3 regions of the Serratia odorifera genome follow, and region 2 is predicted to be linked to each of the others. Evidence: predicted binding sites of a transcription regulator. Region 2 holds the regulator's gene; each other region holds the start of a gene.

Region 1 (9,908 bases), on a different contig from region 2:
GGGTTCCCTCACCCCATTTTTCAAAAAGGTCAGTTATGTACGCATTTACCGCTCAACAGCGCTTGAACGCGCTGGTATGGCTATCGTTATTCCATATTGTCATCATCACCTCCAGTAACTACCTGGTGCAGTTGCCGATTACCGTTTTCGGCTTCCATACCACCTGGGGCGCATTTACCTTCCCGTTTATCTTCCTGGCGACCGATCTCACCGTGCGCATTTTTGGCGCGCCTCTGGCTCGCAGGATCATTCTTGCGGTGATGGTGCCGGCGCTGTTTATCTCCTATGTGATTTCAACCGTCACCTATCAGGGGGAATGGCAAGGCTTTGCCGCACTGCGCCAATTTAACCTGTTTGTGGCGCGTATCGCCGTGGCCAGTTTTATGGCCTACGTGCTTGGTCAGATCCTCGATGTTCACGTCTTCAACCGCCTGCGTCAGCGCAGCGCCTGGTGGGTGGCTCCCGCCGCCGCGATGTTCCTCGGCAATATCAGCGATACGCTGTCGTTCTTCTTCATTGCCTTCTACAAAAGCAGCGACGCCTTTATGGCCGCTAACTGGGTGGAGATCGCGCTGGTGGACTACAGCTTCAAGGTGCTTATCTGCCTGATATTCTTCCTGCCGATGTACGGCGTACTGCTCAACATGCTGCTCAAGCGTCTGGCGAACCGCAATCCGGACGGTTCGCTGCAACTGAGTTAACCTGCCGATTCGGTTATCATGGCGGCCCACGAGCACACCGAGGCCGCCATGACCCTGATCATCCGTCACGCCACGCTGGAAGAGATTGCCCCGCTGTATCAACGCATCCCCGAATTCGGCGGCTGACGGTAAAACCCGCAATCAGTTTCGCGGCATGCTGATGCTGCTGATCGATAACGGTTATCGGATTGTTGAACTGGAAAAGAAAGGCGAAGTCGCTGATTATCGGTTATTACTGGAGAAAACCCGCTGACAACTTCCAGCTTGCATTTCACGGCGGAATACGTTGCGATCGGACAGAGACACCATACCTGTAAAGGAAGAAGGAAGCCCAATGCGTAAAGTAGCAACATTGATGGGAATCGGCCTGTTAGTTCTCGGCCTTGCGGCCTGCGATGGCGAAACCAAAGACACCTCCGCGCCAGCCGGCGATGCCGCCGCCAGCGCCGCCGCTGGACAACAGGTAAACTTACTGGACGGTAAACTGGCCTTTACCCTGCCCACCGGCATGTCCGATCAGAGCGGCAAGCTGGGCAACCAGGCCAATAATATGCACGTTTACGCCGACACCACCGGCCAGCGTGCGCTGATTGTCATTCTGGGCGATAAAACCGCCGACTCGCTGGAAACCCTGGCACAACGCCTGGAAGAAAAGCAGCGTTCGCGTGATGCCAACCTGCAGGTGGTCACCAACAAGGCGATTGAAATTGACGGCGTGCCGTTGCGCCAGTTGGACAGCATCATTGCCAGCGGCGGCGAGAAAGCCTACTCCTCGATCCTGATCGGTACGCTGGATAACCAGCTGCTGACCATCCAGGTGACGCTGCCGGCGGATAACCAACAGCAGGCACAAACCGAAGCGGAAAGCATCATCAGTACGCTGAAACTGAAACCATAAGTCCAGCGTGCCTCACCGGCACGCTGAAACTAACGCCGTAAACCCGGGGCCGCTACGCTGCCCCGTTCATTCCGCGCCACTCACGCCAGCGCCTGAGCCAACAGGGTGATCGGGTGTTCACAGCGTTTGCCGGTCGACATTTCAATCTGCCATTTGCAGGTTTCGCAATCGGTTACCACCAAATCTACCCCGCTTTGTTCAATCTGGCGGAACAGCGCCGCGCCAATGCCCTGCGAAGTGTCGTAGTTTTCCGATTTAAAGCCATAGGTGCCGGCAATACCGCAACACTGCGACTCCAATACGATCAGTTCCAGTCCGGGGATCTGCCGCAACAGCTCTAGCGTATAGGCGGTCCAGCCCATTTTTTCCATATGACACGGGGTGTGGTAAGCCACCCGCAGCGGCGTAGGGTTCAGCGGCAGCGTTCTCCCCTGGCTGAGCAGGCGATAAAGGTAGCGCGTCGCCAGTTCCACCCGGTCACGCACCGCGGAGGTGTCGACCTCGAGCAAATGGGGATATTCGTCGCGCAGCGTGAAGGTGCAGCTCGACGAGGTTGCCACCACCGGCATGCCCTGTTCCAGTACCGCATGGCGCAGCGCGTCGGCATTGACGTTGGCCTGCCTTTTCGCCTGTTGGATAAAGCCATTGGCGATCAGCGGCACGCCGCAACACTTCTCACGCTTTAACAGCTGAACGCCGATATCCATCGCGTTGAATACCGCGATCAGATCCTTGCCCAGTTGCGGGTGATTGTAGTTGACGAAACAGCCGTGGAAGAACGCCACTTGCTCACGATACCGCGCCTGCTGCTGCGCCTGCGAGCGATACCAACGGCGGAAGGTGCCGAAAGAATACTTCGGCAACGTGCGCCGGTGATCGATTTTCAGCGCCTTGTCCAGCAGTTTGCGCACCGGCTTCAGGCCGGTAGTGGCGTTGACGATCGGCGCAAACGGCGTCGACAGCGAGCCCATGATATCGGTATGACTGAGAATGGCATCGCGCAGCGTCGGCTTGCTTTGGCTCAAACTGGCACGCGCACGCTGGATGATATCGCCGATATTGACCTCCGACGGGCAGGCCACTTCGCAGCGCTTACAGTTGGTGCAATATTTCAGCGCTTCGTCATACAGCGCCGGATCCTTCAGTCGCAGGCGTTCACCGTCCGGCCCGGCCTGTTTTGGCCCGGGGTACAGCGGGTTGACCTTGGCCACCGGACAGTAGGTAGTGCAGACGGTGCATTTGATGCAATTTTCAAAACTGTTGTCTTTTGACAGGCTCATGCCGATCCTCCCTGCGCCACAATCTGTTGCGCGACATATAATGCGCCGAGCAACGACACACCGGCGCCGCAGCCTTGTTGCAGCGGGTCGTAGCCGCCGGCCACCGCACCAATCGCGTACAGATTTTCCAGCGCCTGGCCCTGATGCAAGGCGCGCAACCGAGCGTCAGTCCGGACGCCAAATTGCAGATACGGCTGAGGCGCAAACAGATCGCGCCGGGTCCACTCGGCACGATCTGCTTTGCTGAACACCTCCAGCCCGAACACCGGCTCATATACCCGCTGACGATCGGCCACCAGCCCATTGCTGAAAAAGCTGCCGCTGGCCAGCACCACCTGCCGCGCTCGCAGCGGAATATCACCGTGGTTGCGGGTCATCAGGCCGGTGACCCGGCCGCCAGCGATTTCTGCCCGCAATACCCGGTCTCCCGGCATCACCATACCGCCCAGCTGTTGAAAACGTTGTCGTAGCGCCTGATGCAGGCGCATGCCGAGCACCGATGGCGGCAAGGTCGGCAGCAGGCATACCGGTTTACCCAGCGTCTGTTGCAGCACCGCCAGCGGCCGATCGCTTTCCAGTCCGAGGCAGGCCGGTAGCAAAACAGCCTGCGCGTCGCCGGCCAGGCGTTGGATTTCCTCTGCCAGCGCCGCACCGTGCTGCGGTAAGTCGAGCAGTCGGGCAATATTCACCGCACGAAACTCGCTGGGATTATTGCGTAGCCGATCCAACGCTGGCAGATGCAGATGACCTACCGTGGCATGCACGCCTAACGACTGTGACAGCGAACTGGCGACCATTTGCGGCTGGAAATCGAGAAAACCCTCGATGCCGATCGCCGCGATACTGCGCCAGGGCAGATCGCCATCCAACGGCGTGGTCGGCACCGCCTGCGGGCTGAGCCAGGTGGCGCGGCGCGTGCCGAGCGGCGTAATGCGCAGATGATTACGCCGGCTGTCACCGTACAACCGAAGACCACAGCGTTGCAGCAACCGCTCAGCCTCTCCCGCCAGCGTGGCGACCTGCGCCGCCCCCATCAGGCTGTAAGGATGTTGCGGCGCCTGCTGCGCCAACGCCGGCAGTGCTTCCAGCGGTGCCGCCACCGGCGTACCGTCCGGCAGTTGCGCCAACAGATCCAGCGAACCAGAGGAAAAATACAGCGCGCTCTGACCCGAGCTGACCACCACGCAGCGCTTACCGCTTTCGGCCAGGCCAACGGCACAGCTTAAGCCAGCCAGACCACCACCGATCACAACCACATCAAATTGCATCGTCCGCCTCCTGCTTAGCGTCGCCGCGTGCGTCCAGTCCGCATAATCCCTGATAGACCCAGCCGGTGAACTCGCTTTCACGCAGCGCATCGCCCCAGGCTATGGGTTGCACCCCTTTCCAACGCTCATTGAGGAAATGCGATAACTGGGTGAGCGATTGCTGCGGCGTGGTGACGTTGAAACGCGTCAGTAATCCCGCGGCACGACAGGCGCACAGTTCGCCCTGACAGGTCCCCATACCGACGCGGGTACGGCGGCGCAGATCGACCAGATTGTTCACCGTCAGCGAATCGACCGCATAGCGCACTTCGCCGGCGGTCACCGCTTCGCATTCACAGACCAGACTGTTGGCCAGCCGGTCGCCGGCCGGTACCTGGCTGGCGCGATCGCCATGTCGATAGACAGCCGAGCCGCGAATACTCGCCGGCAGCGCCACCACGCGGCGAACGGTTTCCTCTGCCGACTGGCGCGAGCCGGGCAGCGCATCCTGTGCGGTGGTACAGGGGGGAGCAACGCCCAGTTTTTTGCACACCGCGTCGGTGGCCCACTCCGCCATCAGCCGGTAGGTCATCAGCTTGCCGCCGGTAATGGTAATAAAACCCTCCAGACCGTCGCGGGCGGCATGATCCAGCAGCACGATACCGCGACTGACGTTGCGGCCCGACGGATCGTCGTCGCTGGCCACCAGCGGTCGCACGCCGGCATAGGCGCGTAAAATGCGGGTTTGTGCCAGCGTCGGCGCCAGCAGTGCCCCTTCACGCAGCAGGATGTCCACTTCCTGTGGCGTCACCGCCATGTTGTCTATCTGATCGTAATCGATGTGGGTTGAGGTGGTGCCAATCAGCGAAATGGTATCACCCGGCACCAGGATGTCGGCGTCTGCCGGTTTGCGGCAGCGGTTGATCACCATGTTGTTGATGCGATGGCCCAGGATCAGCAAGGCGCCCTTGGCCGGGAACATGCGCACGCGCAGATCGGCGTACTCGGCAATTTGCTGGCCCCAGATTCCGGCGGCGTTAACCACCACCTCGGCGCGAATTTCATACTGCCGACGATTTTTATGGTCGTAAACGCGCACGCCGTTAACGCGATCGCCCATGCGCAGTAAGCCGATCACCTGATGATAGGTCAGGATCTGTGCGCCATGCTCGCGCGCATCCAGCATATTGGCGGCGGTCAGGCGAAACGGGTCAACGGTGCCATCCGGCACTTTCACCGCGCCGATCAGCGCCGGATTAGCGGCCGGTTCCAGGCGCAGCGCTTCACCAGGGTCAATGGCTTCGGCGTTTATCCCGGCGCGTTGACAGGCGGCGATAAACGTCTGCTGATAGGTCAGCGAATCCTGCGGCAAGGTGATGAACAGACCGTTGCTGGGTTCAATACAGTGGTGGGCGATACGTTTGAGAATGCGGTTTTCCTCGATGCATTCACGCGCCGACTCACCGTCGGTAACCGCGTAGCGCGCCCCGCTGTGCAGCAGTCCATGATTTCGCCCGGTCGCGCCGGTGGCAATATCATGGCGCTCCAGCAATAGGCAGCGCAGGCCGCGGCGCGCGCAGTCGCGAGCGATCCCTGCGCCGGTAGCGCCGCCGCCGATAATGATCACATCCGTTTCGCTCACCGCTGAACTGTTGCTCATCCACCCTTCCCCAGATTGCCGGTTTGGCGCTATTGAGCCACAGTCAGTGCGGTCTTTGTTTGATAAGGAACAATAACGAACCTAAAACGAAAGAAAAATGTCCATAAAAAACCATGATTGTGATCATCATCACGACTTTTTTAGGTTTTTCTATTTCATAACGTTAACGAATCGCTCAAAATCCGCCGCAGTTTCATAAAAGTGTAACAATTGCGCCATGCATCACAGAGCCATCCAGGGGTTTTGACTAGCATGACGTTCGTTATGGAACAAAAAACGACACATTGATATCCGCTCAATCATCCCGCCATCTTTTCTGCCCGGGATGCAATAAACGATAAAGCCATCGGAGGCGTTCATGTTGAGTATTTTCAAGCCAGCTGCACACATTTCCCGTGTGCCGCTCGATAAGGTAGATCCGCTCTACCGCAAATTGCGCTGGCAAATTTTTCTGGGGATCTTCTTCGGCTACGCCGCATACTATCTGGTGCGTAAAAACTTTACCCTGGCGATGCCTTATCTGATCGATCAGGGCTTCAGCCGTGGCGATCTGGGCTTCGCACTGTCCGGTATTTCCATTGCCTACGGTTTTTCCAAGTTCATCATGGGTTCGGTTTCCGACCGCTCCAACCCACGGGTATTCCTGCCGGCCGGCCTGATTCTGGCCGCTGCCGTGATGCTGTTCATGGGCTTCGTGCCCTGGGCGACCTCAAGCATTGCCGTGATGTTCGTGCTGCTGTTCCTCTGTGGCTGGTTCCAGGGCATGGGGTGGCCGCCGTGTGGCCGTACCATGGTGCACTGGTGGTCGCAAAAAGAACGCGGCAGTATCGTTTCGGTGTGGAACTGCGCCCATAACGTTGGCGGGGGCTTGCCACCGTTGCTGTTCCTGCTGGGGATGGCCTGGTTCAACGACTGGCACGCTGCGCTGTACATGCCGGCCTTCGGTGCGATTCTGGTGGCCTTGATCGCCTTTGCGCTGATGCGTGATACGCCGCAGTCCTGTGGGCTGCCGCCGATCGAAGAGTACAAAAACGACTACCCGGACGACTATTCGGAAAAAGCGGAAGAAGAGCTGACCGCCAAGCAAATCTTCATGCAGTATATTTTGCCGAACAAACTGCTGTGGTACATCGCCGTCGCCAACGTGTTCGTGTATCTGCTGCGTTACGGCATTCTGGACTGGTCGCCGACCTACCTGAAGGAAGTGAAGCACTTCGCGCTGGATAAATCGTCCTGGGCCTACTTCCTGTATGAATACGCCGGTATTCCGGGCACGCTGCTGTGCGGCTGGATGTCGGACAAGGTGTTCAAGGGTAATCGCGGCGCTACCGGCGTGTTCTTTATGACGCTGGTGACCATCGCCACCATCATTTACTGGCTCAATCCGGTCGGCAACCCAGGCATCGATATGGCATGCATGATCACCATCGGCTTCCTGATCTATGGCCCGGTGATGCTGATTGGCCTGCACGCGCTGGAGCTGGCACCGAAAAAAGCCGCCGGCACCGCCGCTGGCTTCACTGGACTGTTCGGTTATCTGGGCGGCTCGGTCGCGGCCAGCGCCATCGTCGGCTATACCGTTGACTTCTTCGGTTGGGATGGCGGCTTTATGGTGATGATCGGCGGCAGCATCGGTGCAGTATTACTGCTGCTGCTGACCATGATCAGCGAAAGAAAACACCACGCGGCCATTGCAGCCAAACGCGGTTAACCGTCACAGAAATAACGCATTATATCAAGGCCGCTCTGCGGCCTTTTTACTACCCTGCCCACTCATGGAGAAGATTATGCGGACTCATGTCAAAGCCCTGCTGACAGGGATCATGTTAGCGACGTCGATCGGCGGTATCGCCCAGGCTGCCGACAAGGTGGTGATCGCCCACCGTGGCGCCAGCGGCTACCTGCCAGAGCACAGCCTGCCGGCAAAAGCCATGGCCTATGCCCAGGGCGCCGATTTCCTCGAGCAGGATCTGGTGATGACCAGGGACGACCAACTGGTGGTGCTGCATGACCACTATCTCGATCGGGTCACCGACGTGGCGCAACGCTTCCCGGATCGCGCACGCAAAGACGGTCGTTACTACGCCATCGACTTTACGCTGGCGGAAATCAAGTCGCTGAAGTTCAGCGAAGGCTTTGACATCAAGGACGGTAAGCAGGTACAGAGCTACCCGGGCCGTTTTCCGATGGGCAAGTCGGACTTCCGCGTGCATACCTTCCAGGAAGAAATCGAATTCGTACAGGGACTGAATCACTCCACCGGCAAGAACATCGGCATTTACCCGGAAATCAAGGCGCCGTGGTTCCACCGGCAGGAAGGCAAGGACATTTCCAGCAAGGTGCTGGCGGTATTGAAGCAATACGGTTACACCGGCAAGAACGACAACGTGTATTTGCAATGCTTCGATGCCAACGAGCTCAAACGCATCAAGAACCAGCTGGAACCGAAGATGGGTATGGATCTGAAGCTGGTGCAGCTGATCGCCTATACCGACTGGAACGAGACTTACGAGCAAAAGGCCGATGGCAGCTGGGTCAACTACGATTATGACTGGATGTTCAAGCCGGGGGCAATGAAGCAGATCGCCCAGTACGCCGATGGTATCGGGCCGGACTATCACATGCTGGTAAACGCCGATCTTTCCAAACCTGGCCACGTCGTGCTGACCGACATGGTGAAAGAGGCGCACGCCAGCAAGCTGGCAGTGCATCCGTTTACCATTCGCGCCGACGCGCTGCCGAAATACGTTACCGACGTAAACCAGTTGTACCAGGTGATTTACAACCAGGCCGGCGTTGACGGCGTCTTCACCGACTTCCCGGACAAGGGCGTGCAGTTCCTGCAAAAACAGGGGCAGCATCAATAAAAAAACGGGGCGCTTTGGCGCCCCGGCTATTAGCGCAGAAACATCTCGCGCAGGTAGTGCGGCACCGCGTCGTCAATATTGGAACCGATCACTTCCAACTGCGGCAGCTTGTCTTTCAGGCGCTGATGCGCGTCGCGCATGATGCAGCCTTTGCCTGCCATCGACAGCATTTCCAAATCGTTCATTCCATCGCCAAACGCAATGCACTCCTTCAGCGAATAGCCGATGATCTTAGCCACTTCTTCCAGTGCATGGCCCTTCGACACGCCGCCGGCCATCACTTCCAGACAGGTCGGGAACGAAAAGCTGACGTTGACCCGGTCGCCCCAGCGCGCATTGATGGCATCTTCCAGCGTCAGCAACTTGTCATGATCGTCACAGGTGTAATACACCTTGCATACCCCATCGGTCTCCAGCAGGCCCGGCTCAAACAGCTGGTACTTGAAGACCGATTCGCGGAAGAACTCTTTTTGCTCCGGGCTTTCGCGGTCGATAAACCAGTCGTCGTTGCGATAAACGTTGGTGGTGATATCCGGATCGTTGTACTTCATCCCATACAGATCGCGCGCAATATCACTGTCCAGATTGTGGCTGAAGATCAGTTCACCGGCGGTGTTATGCACCCGCGCGCCGTTGGAGGTGATCATAAAGGCGCTGATCTCAAGGTTGTCGCGGATCTGCGAAACGTCGATGTGATGGCGGCCGGTAGCGAAAACAAAGTGAACGCCTCGCTGGGTCAGCAGCTTCAGGGTCTCTTTGGCGTAAGGCGACAGCGTATGGTCGGGGGATAGCAGCGTGCCATCCAAATCGGAAGCGACGACGTGATACATAGCGTTATGTTCTAACCTCTGATGGAGTTGTCGGCGGTAGGGTTACCACCTAAGTGTTGAGCAAAGAAACGCAGGATTGCGTTCAGTGCTTCGGCGCGCATCGCGTCCCGCTCAAACAGGATCTCATGGCGAGCGCCGTTGATAACCCGCGGTTTCTCCCCCTCGCAAGGGTGCCCCGCGTCTGACAATGCCTGACAAAAAGCCCGATGGGAACGGTTGTCGACCACCCGATCCTCGCTGGCTTGCAATAATAAGAGTGGCGTGGTGATCTGCGCTGCGCCGGCAATCGCCTGTTGCCCGGCCAGTATACTTTCCCGCACCCAGTGGTAGGTCGGCCCACCCAACTGTAGCTCGGGATAATCGGCATAATAGCGTACCGCGCGCCGATAGCGCTCGCGACTGTGGGTCAGCATGTTGACCACGTA
Region 2 (9,908 bases):
CGATGCCCTTCACTTCGAATTCCACTTCGGCCAGCGATTCGGCGGTGTGGCGCGTCATCAGTTCGTTTTGGCTGGGGGAAACCTGCAGTCGCGGTGTTTGGTGATACAGCGCCAGGCACACCGCGTCGAGCAGGGTGGTTTTCCCAGCACCGGTCGGGCCGGTAATGGCGAACAGGCCATTGCTGGCAAAGGGTTCGCTGCTGAAATCTATTTTCCATTCACCCTGCAGCGAGTTGAGGTTTTTTAGCCGTAGGCTCAAGATTTTCATGCCGAAGGCTCCTGTTGCTGCACCGCGTCCACCGATTGGCGGAACATTTCACGCATTCGCTCGCGGCGGGGGGCGGCCAACTCGGTTTCCAGCGCTAACCGTCGCTCAAAGACCTCGTTGACGCTCAGTTCGTTCAGCGTCTCTTTGTCCTGGCGGTCAATCACCTGACGGCGCTGTTCTTTGCTGCGTCGCAGCAGCACCACCTCTACCGGCAGTTCATCCGTCAGATGTTGGATGCGCCGCTGGATGTCGCTCAGGTAATCCTGTGTTGCTACCTCGATATCCAGCCATACCGGCAACTCGCCATGATAATCGGCGAACTGCTGCAACTGGCGCTCTATTTGCGGTAAATCTCCCTTGATCAACTGCATCGGCTGAACGCAGGGGATTTCCAGCGGCGTAATTTTACGCAACGCGCCGTCGGCAAAATCTACCATAAACACGCTTTTGGCGTTACCCAACTCGTCGAAACTGAGCGGGATAGGCGAACCGCTGTAGCGGATGTGTTCGCTCTTCGCCACCATTTGCGCGCGGTGAATATGGCCAAGTGCGATATAATCCGCAGGTGGGAAGGCCTGCGCCGGAAAGGCGTCGAGCGTGCCGATATAAATATCGCGCACCGAATCGGAGCTGGTCACGCCAACGGTAGTCAGGTGGCCGGTGGCGACGATCGGCAATGCGCCACCGAGCGCATCACGGCGCGTACAGGCGGCCTGATACAGCGTTTGATAATGCTCGGCAATCGCTTCTTGCAACGCCGCCTGTTTCTGGCTGCCGGATTCACCGGCCCGGCTGAGCAGCAGATCGCGTGGGCGTAAAAAGGGAATCGCGCACAGCACCGCGCCGGGTCGGCCGTCACGTTGATTCAGTATCACGATCTGCCGGTCGAGTTCGCTCTGTGCATTGGCGATCACGGTGGTATTCAAGCAGGATAATAATTCACGCGATTCGTTCAGCGTCGCCACGGAATCATGATTGCCACCCAGCACCACCAATTGGCAGCCGGTGCGCTGCAGTTCCACCACGAAACGGTTATACAGCTCGCGCGCGTAGCTCGGCGGTGAACCGGTATCGAACAGGTCGCCGGCAACGATCAGCGCGTCTACCTGCTGTTGGTCGATCTGTTCAATCAGCCAGCGCAAAAATGCCTGATGTTCGGCGGCGCGGCTTTTGGTGAAGAAGTGTTGGCCAAGATGCCAGTCGGAGGTGTGTATCAGGCGCATGTTTCTACCGTAGCGTAAAAAATGTTGCGATGATTATAAGGGCAGGGAAACAAAAAAGGGTTTTTCTGCACGCTCGAATTTGTCGCTATGCTTAATGGCATTCATAAAGTGACTTTTGCAACGCGGTTTATTTCATAAATCTGTCACAAAACTGACGCATAATGGCGCCCGCAATCAAATTGTGATCGCTAACACATTGGCAGGATTGACGATGGCAAGACGCATACTGGTGGTGGAAGATGAAGCGCCGATCCGTGAGATGGTGTGCTTTGTGTTGGAACAGAATGGTTACCAACCGTTGGAAGCCGAGGATTATGACAGCGCCGTGACGCGCCTGTCTGAGCCGTTCCCTGATTTGGTGTTACTCGACTGGATGCTGCCTGGCGGCTCCGGCATTCAATTTATCAAGCATATGAAGCGCGAAGCGCTGACCCGTGACATTCCGGTAATGATGCTGACCGCGCGCGGCGAAGAAGAAGATCGGGTGCGCGGCCTGGAAGTGGGGGCTGATGACTACATTACCAAACCGTTTTCCCCCAAGGAGCTGGTGGCGCGTATCAAGGCGGTCATGCGTCGCATATCGCCGATGGCGGTAGAAGAGGTGATCGAAATGCAGGGCCTGAGCCTGGATCCTTCTTCACACCGGGTGATGGCCAACGAACTGGCTCTGGATATGGGGCCCACCGAGTTCAAGCTGCTGCATTTCTTTATGACCCATCCAGAGCGTGTTTATAGCCGCGAGCAGTTGCTTAATCACGTCTGGGGCACTAACGTTTATGTGGAAGATCGTACCGTTGACGTGCATATCCGCCGGCTGCGAAAGGCGCTGGAGACCAGTGGTCATGACAAGATGGTTCAAACCGTTCGGGGCACCGGTTACCGGTTCTCAACGCGCTATTAAACGCGCCGTGCTGGAGAACATAACGTGCTAGAACGCCTTTCCTGGAAGAGGCTGGCTTTGGAGCTGGCCCTTTTCTGTTTGCCCGCGCTGTTGCTGGGCCTGATTTTCGGGTATCTGTCCTGGTGGCTGCTGACGGCGGTACTGGCCGCGCTGATGTGGAACTTCTATAACCAGCTCAAGCTTTCGCACTGGCTATGGGTGGATCGCAGCATGACGCCGCCGCCCGGACGTTGGAGCTGGGAGCCGCTGTTCTATGGCCTTTACCAGATGCAGCAACGCAACCGTCGGCGTCGGCGTGAACTGGCCTTGCTGATCAAGCGTTTTCGCAGCGGTGCCGAGTCGTTGCCCGACGCGGTAGTCATGACCACCGAAGAGGGGAATATCTTCTGGTGCAACGGACTGGCTCAGCATTTGCTGGGCTTCCGCTGGCCGGAAGACAATGGCCAGCATATTCTCAACCTGCTGCGTTATCCTGAATTCAGCAGCTATTTGCAACAGCAGGAATTCTCGCGCCCGCTGACGCTGCAACTCAATAATGAACATTACGTTGAGTTTCGCGTCATGCCCTATTCGGAAGGGCAGCTGTTAATGGTTGCCCGCGATGTTACCCAGATGCGTCAGCTCGAAGGCGCCCGACGCAACTTCTTTGCCAACGTCAGCCACGAATTGCGCACGCCGTTAACCGTGCTGCAAGGCTATCTGGAAATGATGAGCGACCAGGAAATGGACGGCTCGCTGCGCAGCAAGGCGCTGAGTACCATGCAGGAGCAGACCCGGCGCATGGACGGGCTGGTGAAACAGTTGCTGACGCTTTCGCGCATCGAGGCGGCGCCGATCGTTGATATGAACGAAAAGGTCGACGTGCCGTTGATGCTGCGGGTGTTGCAGCGCGAGGCCCAGTCGCTGAGCGGAGGTAATCACCAGATTACCTTCCGGGTGAATGACGGATTGAAGGTGTTTGGCAACGAGGATCAACTGCGTAGCGCGGTATCCAACCTGGTGTACAACGCGGTAAATCACACGCCGACCGGCACCCATATCGAAGTCAGCTGGCAACAGACGCCGCATGGCGCGCAGTTCCAGGTCAGCGATAACGGGCCGGGGATTGCCGCCGAGCACATCCCGCGGCTGACCGAACGTTTCTATCGCGTCGACAAGGCGCGTTCCCGCCAGACCGGCGGCAGCGGGTTGGGGCTGGCGATCGTCAAACACGCGCTGGGTCACCACGATGCGCGGCTGGAAGTGCTCAGTGAACCGGGTCTCGGCACACGTTTCATTTTTACCTTGCCTAACCGGTTGATTGTTCCTGCGGCTTTGTCAGAGAATGCGCTGAAACATTAACGCGTGAGGCGAAGTGATGCGATTGTCCCGAGGAGTGTGGCTCTGCCTGGCGCTACTGTTTAGCCAGGGCGTGTCGGCGCAGCCGGGCGGCATGCTGGCGGGCAACCTGTCCAGCGTCGGCTCAGATACGCTGGCCAATCTGATGGCGCTGTGGGGGCAGGATTTCAGTCAACACTATCCCAACGTTAATCTGCAGATACAGGCGGCCGGGTCTTCGACCGCGCCGACGGCGTTGGCTGCCGGGGCCGCGCAACTGGGGCCGATGAGTCGGCCGATGAAGGCAGCCGAGCTGGCAGCCTTCGAACATCGTTACGGCTACGCGCCACTGGCGGTGCCGGTAGCGGTGGATGCGCTGGTGGTCTTGGTGCATCAGGACAACCCGCTACGCGGCCTTAACCTGCGCCAACTCGATCAGATTTTCTCCGCTACCCGTCGCTGTGGTGAAGCTCAGCCGTTGCAACGCTGGGGTCAGCTTGGCCTGAGCGGTGATTGGGCACAGCGCAGCATGCAGCGCTTTGGTCGCAACTCTGCGTCCGGCACTTACGGTTACTTCAAGCTGCGCGCCCTGTGCGGCGGCGATTTTATGGCGCGGGTGAATGAATTGCCCGGCTCCGCATCGGTGGTGCAGGCGGTGGCCGGATCGCTTAACAGCGTGGGGTATGCCAGTATTGGTTTCCGTGCCAGTGGCGTGCGTTTGCTGCCTTTGGCCACCCGCGGCGAGGATTACATTGCGCCGACCGAAGACAACGTGCGCAACGGCAGTTATCCGCTGGCCCGTTATCTCTATATTTACATCAATAAAGCACCTAACCAGCCGCTGGAACCGCTCACCGCCGCGTTTCTCGATCGGGTATTGTCCGAGCAGGGGCAAAACCTGGTGAACCATGACGGCTACCTGCCGTTACCGCCAACCACGTTGCATAAAACGCGTAGCCTGCTGGGGCTGGAATAAGCCTCGATCCGCCGGCGACGATCGTTACGGCGGCGGGCCAGCAATAAACGACGATTCCTCTGCCAATCTCCGATGCGACAAATCAAAGTGAATTTTCTTCAATGCCGATGAAAATTTTTCCGTTGCCGTTCTACTTGGTACGTGACAGGATTAATTCGGAAGTTTAGACGTCTGGATGTCTGTTTGTAACCCGGCGTAATAATTCAATCTGTAAATCATTAAAGCGAGCGGTTGTAAGCGCTTGTCTGTCACTGGGAGTCAAAATCATGTGCGAATGTCACCACGCTTTTCACGCCGACGTCGTCGGTAGCCTGTTGCGCCCTGCGGCGCTAAAAACCGCGCGCCAGCAGTATCAGCGTGGCGAAATCGATGCCGCCGCGCTGCGTACGGTGGAAGACGAGCAGATTCGTCTGGCAGTTGATGCACAGCGGGCACTTGGTTTGGCGGTGGTTACCGACGGTGAGTTTCGCCGGGCATGGTGGCATTTTGATTTTCTGGAAGGTCTGAACGGCGTAGAAGGCTACGATGCCAACCAGGGCATCCAGTTCAACGGAGTGCAAACCAAAGCGCGCAGTATCAAAGTGGTGGGTAAACTGGGCTTTAACCCACAGCACCCGATGTTGGCAGATTTTCGTTATTTGCAGACGATTGCCGGTGACGCAGTACCGAAGATGACCATTCCCAGCCCGAGCGTGCTGCATTTTCGCGGCGGCCGTCAGGCGATCGACAGCCAGGTCTACCCGCAGCTGGATGCGTATTTTGCCGATTTGGCGCAAACCTATCGTGACGCCATCGCGGCATTTTATGCAGCCGGCTGCCGTTATTTGCAGTTGGATGACACGGTGTGGGCGTATTTATGCTCCGAGGATCAACGGCGCCAGATCCGCGAACGTGGCGAAGATCCGGATCAATTGGCGCGGATTTATGCCGATGTGCTGAATGCGGCGATCGCCGACAAGCCGCAGGATCTGACCATTGGTCTGCACGTGTGTCGTGGCAACTTCCGCTCAACCTGGATTTCAGAGGGCGGTTACGAGCCGGTGGCGGAGATCCTGTTCGGCCAGGTGAATATCGATGCCTTCTTCCTGGAATATGACAATCAACGTTCCGGCGGGTTCGAACCGCTACGCTTTATCAAGCCGGGCCGCCAGCAGGTGGTATTGGGGCTTATCACTACCAAAAACGGTGAACTGGAGAACCCTGAGCAGGTGAAGCAACGGCTGGAGGAGGCCGCGCAGTTTGTCGACCGCCGTCAACTGTGCCTCAGCACACAATGCGGCTTTGCCTCGACGGAAGAGGGCAATAGTCTGAGCGAACAGCAGCAGTGGGACAAGCTGCGTAGCGTGGTTAACATTGCCGGGCAGGTTTGGTAAGCGCGGAAAGATGCGTTAACGCCGCGCGAAAAACCGTCATTAAATGGCATTTGCGCGCGGCGAGACGGTATTTGTTTCACGTTTTGTGAGTTGGTTGATTAAAAATGATACAAATCATGTAGGGCATATTTCCATATGACCGACATGATCGACTGGCGGTGAAAGATTGTCTGGTCAATAGCTCTGCTTTTTATCGTACGTATTGCCTTTTGGCGCTATAAACGATTTACTTACCCTCCGTTGTTGGATGAATCCTCCATTTTATAACTTCTAAAACTCGCCAAACATCAACAGTGGTTACTTCTGCATTAAGGATGAAACGCCGGGAGTTGTGCGTTTTTCGACCTTGTTGCGCTGTGATGTCATGGCATGCCGACAACCGGATGGGGGCGCTACGCCGCCATGCTAGCGAACTTTTTTTTCATTTGAACAGGCAACACGACATCGTATGAGTCATCGTTTAACGTCAAGAGATATTCTGGCATTGGGGTTTATGACCTTTGCCTTATTCGTCGGCGCCGGGAATATCATTTTCCCGCCGATGGTAGGTTTGCAGTCTGGTGAACACGTCTGGACCGCGGCACTCGGCTTCCTGATTACCGCCGTGGGCCTACCGGTGATGACGGTGATCGCGTTGGCGCGGGTTGGCGGCGGTATTGACGCCCTCAGCTCGCCAATCGGTCGCAAAGCCGGTTTACTGTTGGCCACCGTCTGCTATCTGGCCGTCGGCCCGCTATTCGCCATTCCGCGTACCGCAACCGTTTCTTTCGAAGTGGGCATCGCACCGTTGACCGGTGACGGCGCTACGCCGCTGTTTATCTATAGCGTGGTCTATTTTGCGCTGGTGGTGGCCATCTCTCTCTATCCGGGGCGACTGCTTGATACCGTGGGCCATATTCTGGCGCCGCTGAAGATCGTCGCACTGGGCGCGCTGGGCGTTGCTGCACTGCTGTGGCCGGCAGGCTCGCCGGTTCCCGCTATCGACATCTATCAAAACGTGCCGTTCTCCTCGGGCTTCGTCAATGGCTATCTGACCATGGATACCCTGGGTGCGATGGTCTTCGGTATCGTGATAGTCAACGCCGCGCGTTCGCGTGGGGTGAAGGACGCCGGACTGCTTACCCGTTACACTATTTTCGCCGGTCTGATCGCCGGTATCGGCCTGACGCTGGTTTACCTGAGCCTGTTCAAACTGGGCTCCGGCAGTGGGGTGCTGGTACCTGACGCCACCAACGGCGCGGTGATCCTGCACGCTTACGTGCAAAATACCTTCGGTAGTCTGGGCAGTTTCTTCCTGGCGGCGCTGATTTTCATTGCCTGTATGGTTACCGCGGTGGGCCTGACCTGCGCCTGTGCGGAATTCTTTGCGCAATATCTGCCGTTTTCCTACAAGACGCTGGTGTTCATTTTGGGTCTGTTCTCGATGCTGGTGTCCAACCTCGGTTTGAGCCATCTGATCCAGATTTCCATTCCGGTGCTGACGGCCATCTATCCGCCGTGCATTGTACTGGTGGTGTTGAGCTTCACGCTGCGGATGTGGCACAGTGCACCGCGTATTGTCGCGCCGGTGATGCTCATCAGCCTGTTGTTTGGTATCCTTGACGCCGTGAAGGCATCCAGCTTCCAGCACCTGCTGCCGGCGTGGAGCACGCATCTGCCGCTGGCCGAACAGGGACTGGCCTGGTTGCCGCCGTCGATGTTGATGCTGGTCTTGGCCGCCATTTACGATCGGGTATGTACGCGCGCTGAAGTTACCGTGCATCAATAACCGAGCGGTCAGAATTTTGGGCCACGGACTTGTCCGTGGCTTTTTTGCGTATAAGAAGACAGGTCTTTAAATGCAACAGGAAACACCCTCTACCCCACCGGCCAATAAGCTCAAGCGTGGCCTCAGTACGCGTCACATTCGTTTTATGGCGCTCGGCTCGGCGATTGGCACCGGGCTGTTTTACGGCTCGGCGGACGCTATCCGCATGGCTGGCCCCAGCGTACTGCTGGCGTATCTGATCGGCGGTATTGTCGCGTTCATCATCATGCGCGCGCTGGGCGAGATGTCGGTCAACAATCCGCAGGCCAGTTCGTTTTCGCGCTATGCGCAGGATTATCTTGGCCCGATGGCCGGTTATATCACCGGCTGGACCTACTGTTTTGAAATTCTGATTGTCGCCATTGCCGACGTTACCGCGTTCGGCATTTATATGGGCGTCTGGTTCCCGGAGGTGCAGCACTGGATTTGGGTATTGAGCGTGGTGCTGATCATTGGCGCCATCAACCTGATGAGCGTCAAGGTGTTCGGTGAACTGGAGTTCTGGTTCTCGTTCTTTAAAGTTGCCACCATTATCATCATGATTGCAGCCGGTATCGGCATCATCGTCTGGGGTATCGGCAACGGAGGGCAGGCCACCGGCATCCACAACCTGTGGAGCAATGGCGGCTTCTTCAGCAACGGCTTTATCGGCATGATCCTGTCGCTGCAACTGGTGATGTTTGCCTATGGCGGCATTGAAATTATCGGTATTACCGCCGGGGAAGCCAAGGATCCGAAGAAGTCGATCCCGAAAGCCATCAACTCGGTACCGTGGCGTATTCTGGTGTTCTACGTCGGTACGCTGTTCGTGATCATGTCGATTTACCCGTGGAACCAGGTGGGAACCAACGGCAGCCCGTTCGTGCTGACCTTCCAGCACATGGGGATCACCGTGGCTGCCGGCATCCTCAATTTTGTGGTGATCACCGCCTCGCTGTCGGCGATTAACAGCGATGTGTTTGGCGTGGGCCGCATGCTGCACGGCATGGCCGAACAGGGCCATGCGCCGAAAATGTTCAGCAAGGTGTCCAAACGCGGCATTCCGTGGGTCACGGTGGTGGTGATGATGGCGGCGCTGCTGATTGCGGTCTATCTCAACTACATCATGCCGGAAAGCGTATTCCTGGTAATTGCATCGCTGGCCACCTTTGCCACCGTCTGGGTCTGGATCATGATCCTGTGTTCGCAGATCGCTTTTCGTCGCAGTTTGAGCAAAGAGCAGGTCAAGAAGCTGGAGTTTCCGCTGCGTGGTGGGGTGTTCACCGCGGTGATCGCCATCGTGTTCCTGGTGTTCATCATTGGTCTGATCGGCTACTTCCCAACCACCCGCGTGTCGCTGTACGCCGGCCTGGTGTGGGTGGCGTTGCTATTGGCTGGCTACTACTTCAAGGTCAACCGCCAGAAAAAGCGCGCGCAGTTGGCGCAGGACTAACTCTCAAACACCGGCCTTGTGCCGGTGTTTTTTTAGCGCTGCCGTTCTGCCTCGTCGTCACTGCCAGAGATGTGTGCTTCGGTCGCCAGTGCGCCATCATACAGGCTGCTTTCTTCTTCGTCGTCGCGCGCACAGCGCGACAACGCTTCGCGGATATCCTGCATATTGCTGCTTAACGCGCTCAGCGCCGGCTGCAAGGCGCTGCTCATACGGGCTTCGTCCAGCCTGGCGCTGTGCAGACAGCCGACAAACAGCAGGGTTGACAGCATGATCAATAAACGGTGTTTAAGGCGTTTCAGCATTGGCGTATCTCCTGCAATGGGCTTGCCTGCCCGCATTAACGCCGTTTTAATCGTAGATGGGAAGAGGTGGGAGATATTTACTGGCAATCAGAGCAGAATAATTACCAGTGGAAATTATTTCGTCAGTTGAGGTCAGGAAACGTCGCTGCCTGTATGCCGTGGATTCAGCATGCTGCGCATATCGTTGCCGGTCGGCGTTTGGTGAATGCGCAGATCAAACTCACCGATCACCGCCAGAATATGGTCAAAGATATCCGCCTGAATACTTTCGTATTTTGCCCAGACCGTGGTGTTGGTAAACGCGTAAAT
Region 3 (9,908 bases), on a different contig from region 2:
AGAACAGGCCGAATACCATGGTGGCCATCGACAGGAACAGCGCGATACGGTTCTTCTGGCGGCGCCAGGCCTGCATTTTGCGGCGGCTTTCCGCCAGTGCCAGGTTATGTTGCATATCCATCGTCGCCACGTTAGCGTCCCTCATTCTTGGCCAGGCGCATGACCATCAGTTTCGACAACGCCAGCACGATAAAGGTGATAACAAACAGAATCAGCCCCAGCTCCATCAGTGCTGCGGTGTGCAGCCCGGATTCCGCTTCGGCGAATTCGTTGGCCAGCGCCGAGGTAATGCTGTTGCCGGGCATATACAGCGAGGCGCTGTCGAGTTGGTAGGTGTTACCGATGATAAAGGTCACCGCCATGGTTTCGCCCAGCGCTCGGCCAAGGCCCAGCATTACGCCGCCAATCACACCGTTTTTGGTGAACGGCAAGACGATGCGCCAGATCACTTCCCAGGTGGTGCAGCCGATACCGTAGGCCGACTCTTTCATCATCACCGGGGTCTGTTCAAACACGTCGCGCATTACCGCGGCGATGTAAGGGATAATCATGATCGCCAGAATCACCCCGGCGGCCAGAATGCCGATGCCGAAGGCCGGGCCGGAGAACAGCTCGCCGACGATAGGAATGCCGGACAGGACGTCGCCAACCGGTGTCTGGAAATATTCGGCAAACAGCGGGGCAAATACGAACAGCCCCCACATGCCGTAAACGATGCTCGGGATGGCCGCCAGCAGTTCAATCGCCACGCCCAACGGGCGCTTCAGCCAATTCGGTGCCAGTTCGGTCAGGAACAGCGCGATGCCAAAGCTCACCGGGACCGCAATGATCAAGGCGATAAGCGAGGTAACGATGGTGCCGTATATCGGTACCAGTGCGCCAAACTGCTCCGCCGGTGCGTCCCACTCTTTGGTCCACAGGAAGGAGAAGCCAAACTTCTGGATGCTCGGCCAGGAAGCGAAGACGAGTGAAACAATGATGCCACCCAGCAGCAATAGGGTAATCAGCGCCGCCAGTTTCACTAGCGCGCTGAACAGGATGTCACCATTTTTGCTTGGAGCCTTAATGGTCGGCTTGTACTCAGCCATAGATTACTCTTCTGTTTAAAGCTGGGAGGGCCCGGCATGCCGGGCCCAGATATAACGGCTAACCAAACGCTGGCCGCTTAATACAATGCTTTGCCTGAGCTGTCTTTCACGTTGGTTTTCCAGGCTGCGCGTACCTGTTCAACCACTTCGTCCGGCAGGGTGGCGTAATCCAGCGCTTTGGCTTCGTCGCCACCGGACTTGTAAGCCCAGTCGAAGAATTTCAACACTTCTGCGCCTTGTTCAGCTTTCTTCTGTTCCTTGTGAACCAGGATGAAGGTGGTGGAGGTAATCGGCCACGCGTCCTCGCCTTTCTGGTTGGTCAGGTCCTGGGCGAAGGTTTTGCTCCAGTCCACGCCTTTGGCCGCGTTGCTGAACGCATCTTCCGTCGGGCTGACCGCTTTGCCATCGGCGGACACCAGCTTGGTGTAGGCCAGGTTGTTTTGTTTGGCGTAGGCGTACTCTACGTAGCCAATAGCGCCCGGCAGGCGTTGTACGAATGCCGCGATACCGTCGTTGCCTTTACCGCCCAGACCGGTTGGCCAGTTAACCGTTGAGCCGGCGCCGATTTTCTCTTTCCACTGTGCGTTGACTTTGGCCAGGTAGCTGGTGAAGACGTATGAGGTACCGGAACCGTCAGCGCGGCGCACTACGGCAATGTTCTGATCTGGCAGTTTTACGCCCGGGTTGAGTTTGGTGATGGCCGGGTCATTCCATTTTTTGATATTGCCCAGGTAGATATCGCCCAACGTTTTACCGTCGAGGGTCAAATCACCGGATTTGATACCCGGAATATTGACCGCCAGTACCACGCCGCCAATCACGGTCGGGAACTGGAACAGGCCGTCAGCAGCCAGTTTTTCATCCGATAACGGCGCATCGGAGGCACCAAAGTCAACGGTATTGGCGATGATTTGCTTCACACCGCCAGAGGAACCAATCCCCTGATAGTTAACTTTGTTGCCGGTTTCTTTTTGATAAGAATCTGCCCACTTGGCATACACCGGCGCGGGGAATGTCGCACCTGCACCGGTCAGGTTGGCAGCAGCGAAAGTAGACACAGAGGCCAGAGAGAAAGTCGCTGCCACAATACTGGCGACGGTGGTACGCATCAGTTTCATAATCCCTCCTAATGGGATATTCAAAAATCGACTTCGAGTCGTTTTCATCAGAGTAAGTATTGCTGCAGGAGGGAAAATAGGACAGTTTGGTGACAGAAAAATGTATGAAATATGACAGTTATATGACAAGACGCGGGTTTTAAAATTAATTTAATTATAATCAATGCGTTATGAAAAACCCCGCCTGATTGGCGTGTTTTTTAATCTGCGGACTTTCTGAAAATGACTCTTTTTCTGCTTATTAATCAGCCGATTATTGATCGAATTATTCTCTTTAAAATGGCGGTTTCGACCGTAGATCGATAACGCGGCTGTGACGATCGCTCACCCCGCGACGCTAGCTCGCCGGCAATCCCACCGCCATCTCATGCGCCAGATTAACGTTTGATGACATTCTGGCCGTGGGTTACTGCGCAGCGCTTTTCGCCTGCGAACCCTCAGCGTCAAGGATACGCGTGCGGCAAACCTGCAGGATCTCATCTGCCAGCGCCGAACCTTGCGGGCAGGCACGCGACAGCACCACCGCCCCCACCAGATGGGCAAGCGTGTCGATAGCTGCGGCTCGGGTTTCACCTGCGCCATCGCCGCCCTGCGTCAGCATGGCCAACTGGCGTTCAATGCCTACGGCAAATAATTCCTTGACCGACTCGGGCTGGCGCGCCGCATCGGTGGACAGCGCCGCCATCACACAGCCGTCACCGATACCGTTGCGATGCTCGCGGGACAGGTACTGTTCGACAATTTGTGCGATATCCTTGCCTTCGGTTTTTGCCTGCGACTGGGCAAACCCGCAGGCCACTGCTTCCAACATCAGGTCGGCCTTGGAAGCAAAGTGTTTGTAAAACCCGCCATGGGTGAAACCGGCGGCCGACATCAGCTCGGCAACGCCAACGCCATCATAGCCGCGCTCGCGAAACAGCACCGAGGCCGTTTCTACGATGCGCATCCGGTTTTCCTGCGCCTGCGCTTTGCTCACTTTCATCTTTATCGGCCCTTCTCGTCGAAAATCATGGCGCCAGTATACATTGATGATGATCGTAATCAAACCGATTGACAAGTTAGATTATGATCATCATTATTAATCGCGCCAGCCAACCCTGACCCGATGATGGAAAACCGGCTGGTAAAAACCGTGATCCAACACCGAGCCCGCGGCCTAAGGTTGCATGCCGATATTGTTCAACCAAGAGAGTGAATCTATGACTACTTCTGCCGTCCTGATTACCGGCGCGTCCACCGGTATCGGTGCTGTTTACGCCGAACGCTTTGCCCACCGTGGCCACGACCTGGTGCTGGTCGCACGTGACCAGGCACGACTTGACGCGCTGGCCACACGCCTGCGGCAAGAAACCGGCGTGGCCGTGGATGTCCTGCCAGCCGATCTTACCCAATCCGACCATCTGGCACGCGTCGAATCGCGTCTGCGTGAAGACTCGCGCATCACCACCCTGATCAATAACGCCGGCATTGGCCAGTCAGGCGGCTTCGTCGAGCAGAACTCGGCGTCGATTGAACAGCTTGTCGCACTCAACATCACCGCATTGACACGGCTGGCCAACGCCATTGCGCCACGCCTGGTGCAGGCGGGTAGCGGCTCGATCGTTAATATCAGTTCTACCCTCAGCCTGATGCCCGAGTTTGGCGCGACGGTGTATGGCGCGACCAAGGCCTTCGTGCTGTACCTGTCGCAGGGTCTGCATCTGGAACTGTCACCCAAGGGCATTTATGTTCAGGCGGTATTGCCAGCCGGCACCTATACCGAAATCTGGCAGCGTGCAGGCATCGACAGCAGCACCCTGCCACCGATGATGGAAGTGGGCGAACTGGTCGATGCGGCGCTGGTCGGTTTCGATCGCCGTGAACTGGTGACAATTCCCCCTCTGCACAACGCCGAGAGCTGGGATGCATTGGATGGCGCAAGGCTGGCCATGCTGGCAGAGATCAAACAGGACGAAGCCGCGGCAAGATACAAAAACGGCCAATAAATCGGTGCAGCCTGCCATGCAGTACCGTGCTTATCCTTAAACACAGCGAGATGAACATGCAATGAACAATCAGACGATCAACGCGCTCACCCTCAGGCGCTATGGCAAATCGCCCGAGGTAGGGTTCGAGCAGATTTCGCTGCCTGCGCTACGGGCCAATGAAATCAGGGTAAAGGTTTATGCTGCCGGCCTGAACCCGATCGATAACATCATCCCGACCGGCATGTTCAAAGCGGTACTGCATTTGCAGCTCCCGGCAACGCTGGGCAGCGATCTGGCGGGCGTCGTCACCGAGGTGGGCAGCGGCGTAACCCGCTTCACGCCCGGCGACGCCGTTTTTGCCAGCCTGTTCGATCTGGGGTCGGGATCCTTTGCCGAATTCGCGACGGTGCCGGAAAGCGCCGCCGCGCTCAAACCAGCCAATCTGAGCTTCGTGCAGGCTGCCGCCACGCCGATGGTGGCGCTGACCGCCTGGCAAGCACTGCAGGAGCGTGCCGGGCTGCACGCCGGGCAAAAGGTGTTTATCCCCGCCGGATCCGGCGGTATCGGCACTTTTGCCATCCAACTGGCAAAACATTTGGGCGCAACGGTAGCTACCACCACCAGTAGCCATAATGTCGCACTGGTACGTAGCCTGGGCGCAGACCAGGTGATTGACTACCACCAGCAGGATTTTGCGAGCGTACTCAGCGGCTACGATGCGGTGCTTGGCACCCTCAAGGGGGAGACGATTGAAAAATCCGTCGCTATTCTCAAGCCGGGAGGCAGCATCATCTCGCTGACCGGGCCATTGGACGCTGCCTTCGCCCGCACCAGAAAGCTCAACGTCTTTTTGCAATTGGTGTTCACATTGATGAGCCGCAAGATCGTACGTCTGGCGAAACGGCGCGGCGTGAACTATTCATTCCTGTTTGTGCGCGCCGACGGCGCCCAGCTCGCCGAGATCGGCAAACTGCTTGCAAGCGAGCGTATCAAGCCGGTTATCGATACGGTGTTCCCGTTCGAACAGGCCAAGGAGGCGCTGGCTTATCTTGCCCAGGGGCGGGCGAAAGGAAAAGTGGTGATCGAGATGCAGCCGTAGTCCAGCGTTCAGCCCGTCAAATGCCGCCATGCTGCATCCGACATAAAAAAATCCGGTATGCGGGTAAACGGCATACCGGATTGGCTGTTTGCGTTTTCGCGCCTTGCACCGGCAATGGCGCGCAGCGCGAGGCATCACTCTACGGTGACGGACTTCGCCAGGTTACGCGGCTGATCGACGTCAGTGCCTTTAATCAGCGCAACGTGATAGGACAGCAGTTGCAACGGCACGGTGTAGAAGATAGGCGCGACGATTTCCTCGACGTGCGGCAGGGGAACGATGGTCATTCCTTCGCTGCTGACAAAACCGGCATCCTGATCGGCGAACACATACAGTTGGCCGCCGCGTGCGCGGACTTCTTCAATATTGGACTTCAGTTTTTCCAGCAGTTCGTTGTTTGGCGCCACCACGATCACCGGCATATCGGCGTCAATCAGCGCCAATGGGCCGTGCTTCAGTTCGCCCGCCGCGTAGGCTTCGGCGTGAATATAAGAGATCTCTTTCAGCTTCAGCGCACCTTCCATGGCAATCGGATACTGATCGCCACGGCCGAGGAATAACGCATGATGCTTGTCGGAGAAGCCTTCCGCCAGCGCTTCGATGCTCTTGTCCAGCGACAGCATCTGCTCAATGCGCGCCGGCAACGCCTGCAGGGCGTGCACAATGTCATGTTCGACGCTTTCCGCCATGCCCTTCAAACGCCCCAGGCGCGCCACCAGCATCAGCAGAACGGCAAGCTGGGTAGTGAAGGCCTTGGTCGACGCTACGCCGATTTCCGTGCCGGCCTTGGTCATCAGCGCCAGATCGGATTCACGCACCAGAGAAGACCCTGCCACGTTGCACACCGCCAGCGATCCCAGGTATCCCAGCTCTTTCGACAGGCGCAACGCCGCCAGCGTATCGGCGGTTTCACCTGACTGCGACAGAGTAATGATCAGGCTGCCCGGACGCACCGCAGACTTGCGGTAACGGAATTCGGAGGCGATTTCGACATCGCACGGCACGCCGGCCAGCGATTCGAACCAGTAACGCGCCACCATGCCGGAATGGTAAGAAGTACCACAGGCGATGATCTGCACGTGTTGCACCTTCGCCAGCAGTTGATCGGCGCCTTCGCCAAGCTCGCTCAGGTTGATCTGGCCATGGCTGAAACGCCCTTCCAGGGTGTTTTTCAACGCCAGCGGCTGTTCAAAAATTTCTTTCTGCATGTAATGACGGTAAGCGCCTTTGTCACCCGCGTCATATTGCACCTGAGACTCGATTTCCGGGCGCTCGACCGCATTGCCTTGCTTGTCGAATACGTTAACGGTACGACGGGTGACTTCCACCACATCGCCTTCTTCCAGGAAGATGAAACGACGGGTCACTGGCAGCAGCGCCAACTGATCGGAAGCGATAAAGTTTTCGCCGACGCCGCGGCCAATCACCAGCGGGCTGCCAGAACGCGCGGCCACCAGCACGCTCGGATCGCGGCTGTCCATCACCACGGTGCCGTAAGCGCCGCGCAGCTGTGGAATGACGCGTTTGACCACTTCCAGCAGCGTGCCGCCCTGCAGCTGTTCCCAATGCACCAGGTGCGCGATCACTTCGGTGTCGGTTTCGGACGCAAAGCGGTAACCGCGTTCAATCAGCAGTTCACGCAGCGGTTCGTGGTTTTCAATGATGCCGTTATGCACCACGGTAATATAATCGGACACATGCGGGTGAGCATTGGCTTCGGTCGGTTCGCCGTGGGTTGCCCAACGGGTATGCGCGATGCCGGTACCGCCGTGCAAAGCATGCTGTTCTGCGGCTTCAGCCAGTTTCTGCACCTTGCCGACGCGGCGTAAACGGCTAACGTTGCCTTGCGCGTCAACCACCGCCAAACCGGCCGAGTCGTAACCGCGGTACTCAAGACGGCGTAAGCCTTCCAACAGAATCTCTGCAATATCACGTTGCGCTACTGCGCCTACAATTCCACACATCAGTTGTATTCCTAATGAAACGCCGTGCTGGCGCTTTTCGATGTCTTGACCTGATTTTGCCGGTTTTACCGTGCAGCCCCGAGCCTGTAGATGGTGGGGATTATTATGTTTTGTATTGGGCTCTACATTGGAGCGCAATACAAAACATATTATTTCTACTACATATTACCGCCCAATAGATTTCGAGTTGCAGCCAGGCGGCAAATGTCAGAATCCCCAGTCACTTACTCAAGTAAGTGACTGGGGTTCCGTCATAAAGACAACAACGCTGCAGCTCGAAAGATGAAGGGCTGTCTCTATCTCTTTTTACTTGGGCGCTGCCAGCCCTGAATGTGCACCTGCTTGACGCGGCTCAGCACCAACTCATCGTCGCCGATATCTCGAGTGACCGTGGTGCCGGCGGCGATGGTGGAGCCTTTACCGACCGATACCGGTGCTACCAGCTGGGTATCCGAACCAACAAACACCCCATCGCCGATAACAGTCTTATGCTTATTGGCACCGTCATAGTTACAGGTAATGGTACCCGCGCCAATATTGACGTCGTCGCCAATCTCGGCGTCGCCCAGATAGCTGAGATGCCCGGCCTTGGAGCCTTTGCCCAGGCGCGCTTTCTTCATTTCGACAAAGTTGCCGACGTGCGCGCCCTGCGCCAGCTCCGCGCCTGGACGCAGGCGTGCAAACGGCCCGACGGTACACTCGGCGCCCAGCACCGCGTCTTCCAGCACGCTGTACGGGCTGATTTCGCAGTCGTCACCCACCACGCAGTTCTTCAGTACGCTGCCGGCACCGATTTTCACCCGGTCGCCCAATTGCACCCGGCCTTCGATAATCACGTTGGCGTCGATCGACACATCGCGACCGTGCGTCAGTTCACCGCGCAGATCGAAACGTGCCGGATCGAGCAGCATCACGCCGGCCAGCAGCAGCGCTTGCGCCTGCTCAGCCTGATACACCCGCTCAAGCCGCGCCAGCTGAAGGCGGTTGTTGACCCCTTCGACTTCGCTGAGGCGATCGGGGTGCACCGTTTCGATGGATTTACCGTCGGCATGGGCCAATGCGATGATATCGGTGATGTAATATTCACCCTGCGCATTGTCATTGGTCAGCTTGCCCAGCCAACGCTTCAGATCGCCGCCGTTGGCAACCAGTATGCCGGTATTGATTTCATTGATTTGGCGCTGTTGCTCGCTGGCATCCTTATGTTCAACGATGCCGACCACGCTGCCGTTTTCCCGCACGATGCGGCCATAGCCGCTCGGATCGTCCAGTTTCACCGTCAGCAGGCCGATACCGCCCTGCGGCTTGGCCGCCAGCAGACGCGTCAGGGTATCGACGGCAATCAGCGGCACGTCGCCGTACAGCATCAGGACGTCTTCATCATCGGCAAAATGCGGCGCAGCCTGCTGCATGGCGTGACCGGTGCCCAGCTGTTCGGCTTGCAGCACCCAATTCAGCGCGCCGTCGGTCAGGGTGCTTTTCAGCAGATCGCCGCCATGGCCGTAAACCAAATGGATGTTTTTCGCGCCCAATCGGGTGGCCGCGTCGATAACATGCTGCACCATCGGCTTGCCCGCCAGCGGGTGCAACACTTTGGGAAGATCGGAATACATGCGTGTTCCCTTGCCCGCGGCGAGGATCACCACACTCATTGCGCTGTTCGACATAAGCAACCTGATAACTCCAATTTAATAGACGAAAGTAAACCCGTTTAGTGACGAAATTACTACATATTTCTTTGCACGAACCCGGCTCAACCCTTGCGGCTCTAGGCATGCCGTCAGTCGGAGCATTCCGATCCCAGCGTCGAAAAACTGTCGGCGATCGGAGACATATTTCCGGTTGGCAGCGCTTAATACACCACAAGCAGCCTCGGCGGCAAACGCTTATTTTAAAGCAAAAAAAAAGCGACCACATGGGTCGCTTTCTTATTTCGGTATTGCTTACATCGCTTTTCTGGTGAGTTCGATGACGCGCAACTTCGCGATCGCCTTCGCCAGTTCAGCGGATGCCTGAGCATAGTCGACATCACCATGAGAGCTACGGATGTGCTCTTCAGCTTTGCGCTTGGCTTCCAGCGCTCTCGCTTCGTCAAGGTCCGTTCCACGGATGGCAGTGTCCGCCAGCACGGTCACCACGCTCGGTTGTACCTCAAGGATACCGCCGGACAGGTAGATGAACTCTTCTTCACCATGCTGTTTAACAATACGCACCATGCCAGGCTTGATGGCAGTCAGCAGCGGCGCATGCCCTGGGAAAATACCCAGTTCGCCTTCGCTGCCTGTCACCTGGATCTTTTGCACCAGGCCGGAAAACATCTGTTTTTCCGCGCTGACTACATCCAGATGGTAAGTCATAGCCATATCACCCTCCTCTCAAGGCGTTACAGTTTCTTGGCTTTTTCCACTGCTTCTTCAATGGTGCCAACCATGTAGAACGCCTGCTCCGGCAGGTGGTCATAGTCGCCGTCCATAATGCCTTTGAAACCACGGATGGTGTCTTTCAGCGATACGAACTTGCCCGGAGAACCGGTAAAGACTTCTGCCACGAAGAACGGCTGAGACAGGAAGCGCTGGATTTTACGCGCACGGGATACGACCAGTTTGTCATCTTCTGACAGTTCGTCCATACCCAGGATTGCGATGATGTCCTTCAGTTCCTGATAGCGTTGC

Evidence for each region. Region 2 encodes PhoB, which activates phosphate uptake and scavenging genes when phosphate is short. Its sites were predicted from a motif close to CTGTCATAAAACTGNCNNAT; they were not measured.
Region 1: the regulator PhoB is predicted to act here: its motif matches at 5,977-5,996, upstream of glpT (glycerol-3-phosphate transporter).
Region 3: the regulator PhoB is predicted to act here: its motif matches at 2,316-2,335, upstream of pstS (phosphate ABC transporter substrate-binding protein PstS).

Annotation. Positions count from the first base shown of each region.
Region 1 is NZ_JBGMUT010000011.1:27,320-37,227, reverse strand. Features, by position in the region: gene ACCC84_RS20015 (7-cyano-7-deazaguanine/7-aminomethyl-7-deazaguanine transporter) at 36-701, shown strand; partial or broken gene ACCC84_RS20010 (GNAT family N-acetyltransferase) at 832-954, shown strand; gene ACCC84_RS20005 (DcrB family lipoprotein) at 1,036-1,599, shown strand; gene glpC (anaerobic glycerol-3-phosphate dehydrogenase subunit GlpC) at 1,680-2,879, opposite strand; gene glpB (glycerol-3-phosphate dehydrogenase subunit GlpB) at 2,876-4,147, opposite strand; gene glpA (anaerobic glycerol-3-phosphate dehydrogenase subunit A) at 4,137-5,786, opposite strand; gene glpT (glycerol-3-phosphate transporter) at 6,145-7,497, shown strand; gene glpQ (glycerophosphodiester phosphodiesterase) at 7,574-8,653, shown strand; gene yigL (sugar/pyridoxal phosphate phosphatase YigL) at 8,683-9,483, opposite strand; gene pldB (lysophospholipase L2) at 9,495-9,908, opposite strand, start outside.
Region 2 is NZ_JBGMUT010000005.1:64,848-74,755, forward strand. Features, by position in the region: gene sbcC (exonuclease subunit SbcC) at 1-268, opposite strand, end outside; gene sbcD (exonuclease subunit SbcD) at 265-1,491, opposite strand; gene phoB (phosphate response regulator transcription factor PhoB) at 1,703-2,392, shown strand; gene phoR (phosphate regulon sensor histidine kinase PhoR) at 2,417-3,733, shown strand; gene ACCC84_RS14500 (PstS family phosphate ABC transporter substrate-binding protein) at 3,750-4,685, shown strand; gene ACCC84_RS14505 (cobalamin-independent methionine synthase II family protein) at 4,952-6,058, shown strand; gene brnQ (branched-chain amino acid transport system II carrier protein) at 6,507-7,826, shown strand; gene proY (proline-specific permease ProY) at 7,897-9,297, shown strand; gene ACCC84_RS14520 (hypothetical protein) at 9,330-9,599, opposite strand; gene ACCC84_RS14525 (mechanosensitive ion channel family protein) at 9,732-9,908, opposite strand, start outside.
Region 3 is NZ_JBGMUT010000006.1:25,727-35,634, reverse strand. Features, by position in the region: gene pstA (phosphate ABC transporter permease PstA) at 1-121, opposite strand, end outside; gene pstC (phosphate ABC transporter permease PstC) at 132-1,088, opposite strand; gene pstS (phosphate ABC transporter substrate-binding protein PstS) at 1,166-2,206, opposite strand; gene ACCC84_RS15805 (TetR/AcrR family transcriptional regulator) at 2,613-3,188, opposite strand; gene ACCC84_RS15800 (SDR family NAD(P)-dependent oxidoreductase) at 3,406-4,191, shown strand; gene ACCC84_RS15795 (NADP-dependent oxidoreductase) at 4,253-5,272, shown strand; gene glmS (glutamine--fructose-6-phosphate transaminase (isomerizing)) at 5,407-7,236, opposite strand; gene glmU (bifunctional UDP-N-acetylglucosamine diphosphorylase/glucosamine-1-phosphate N-acetyltransferase GlmU) at 7,533-8,903, opposite strand; gene ACCC84_RS15780 (F0F1 ATP synthase subunit epsilon) at 9,180-9,599, opposite strand; gene atpD (F0F1 ATP synthase subunit beta) at 9,620-9,908, opposite strand, start outside.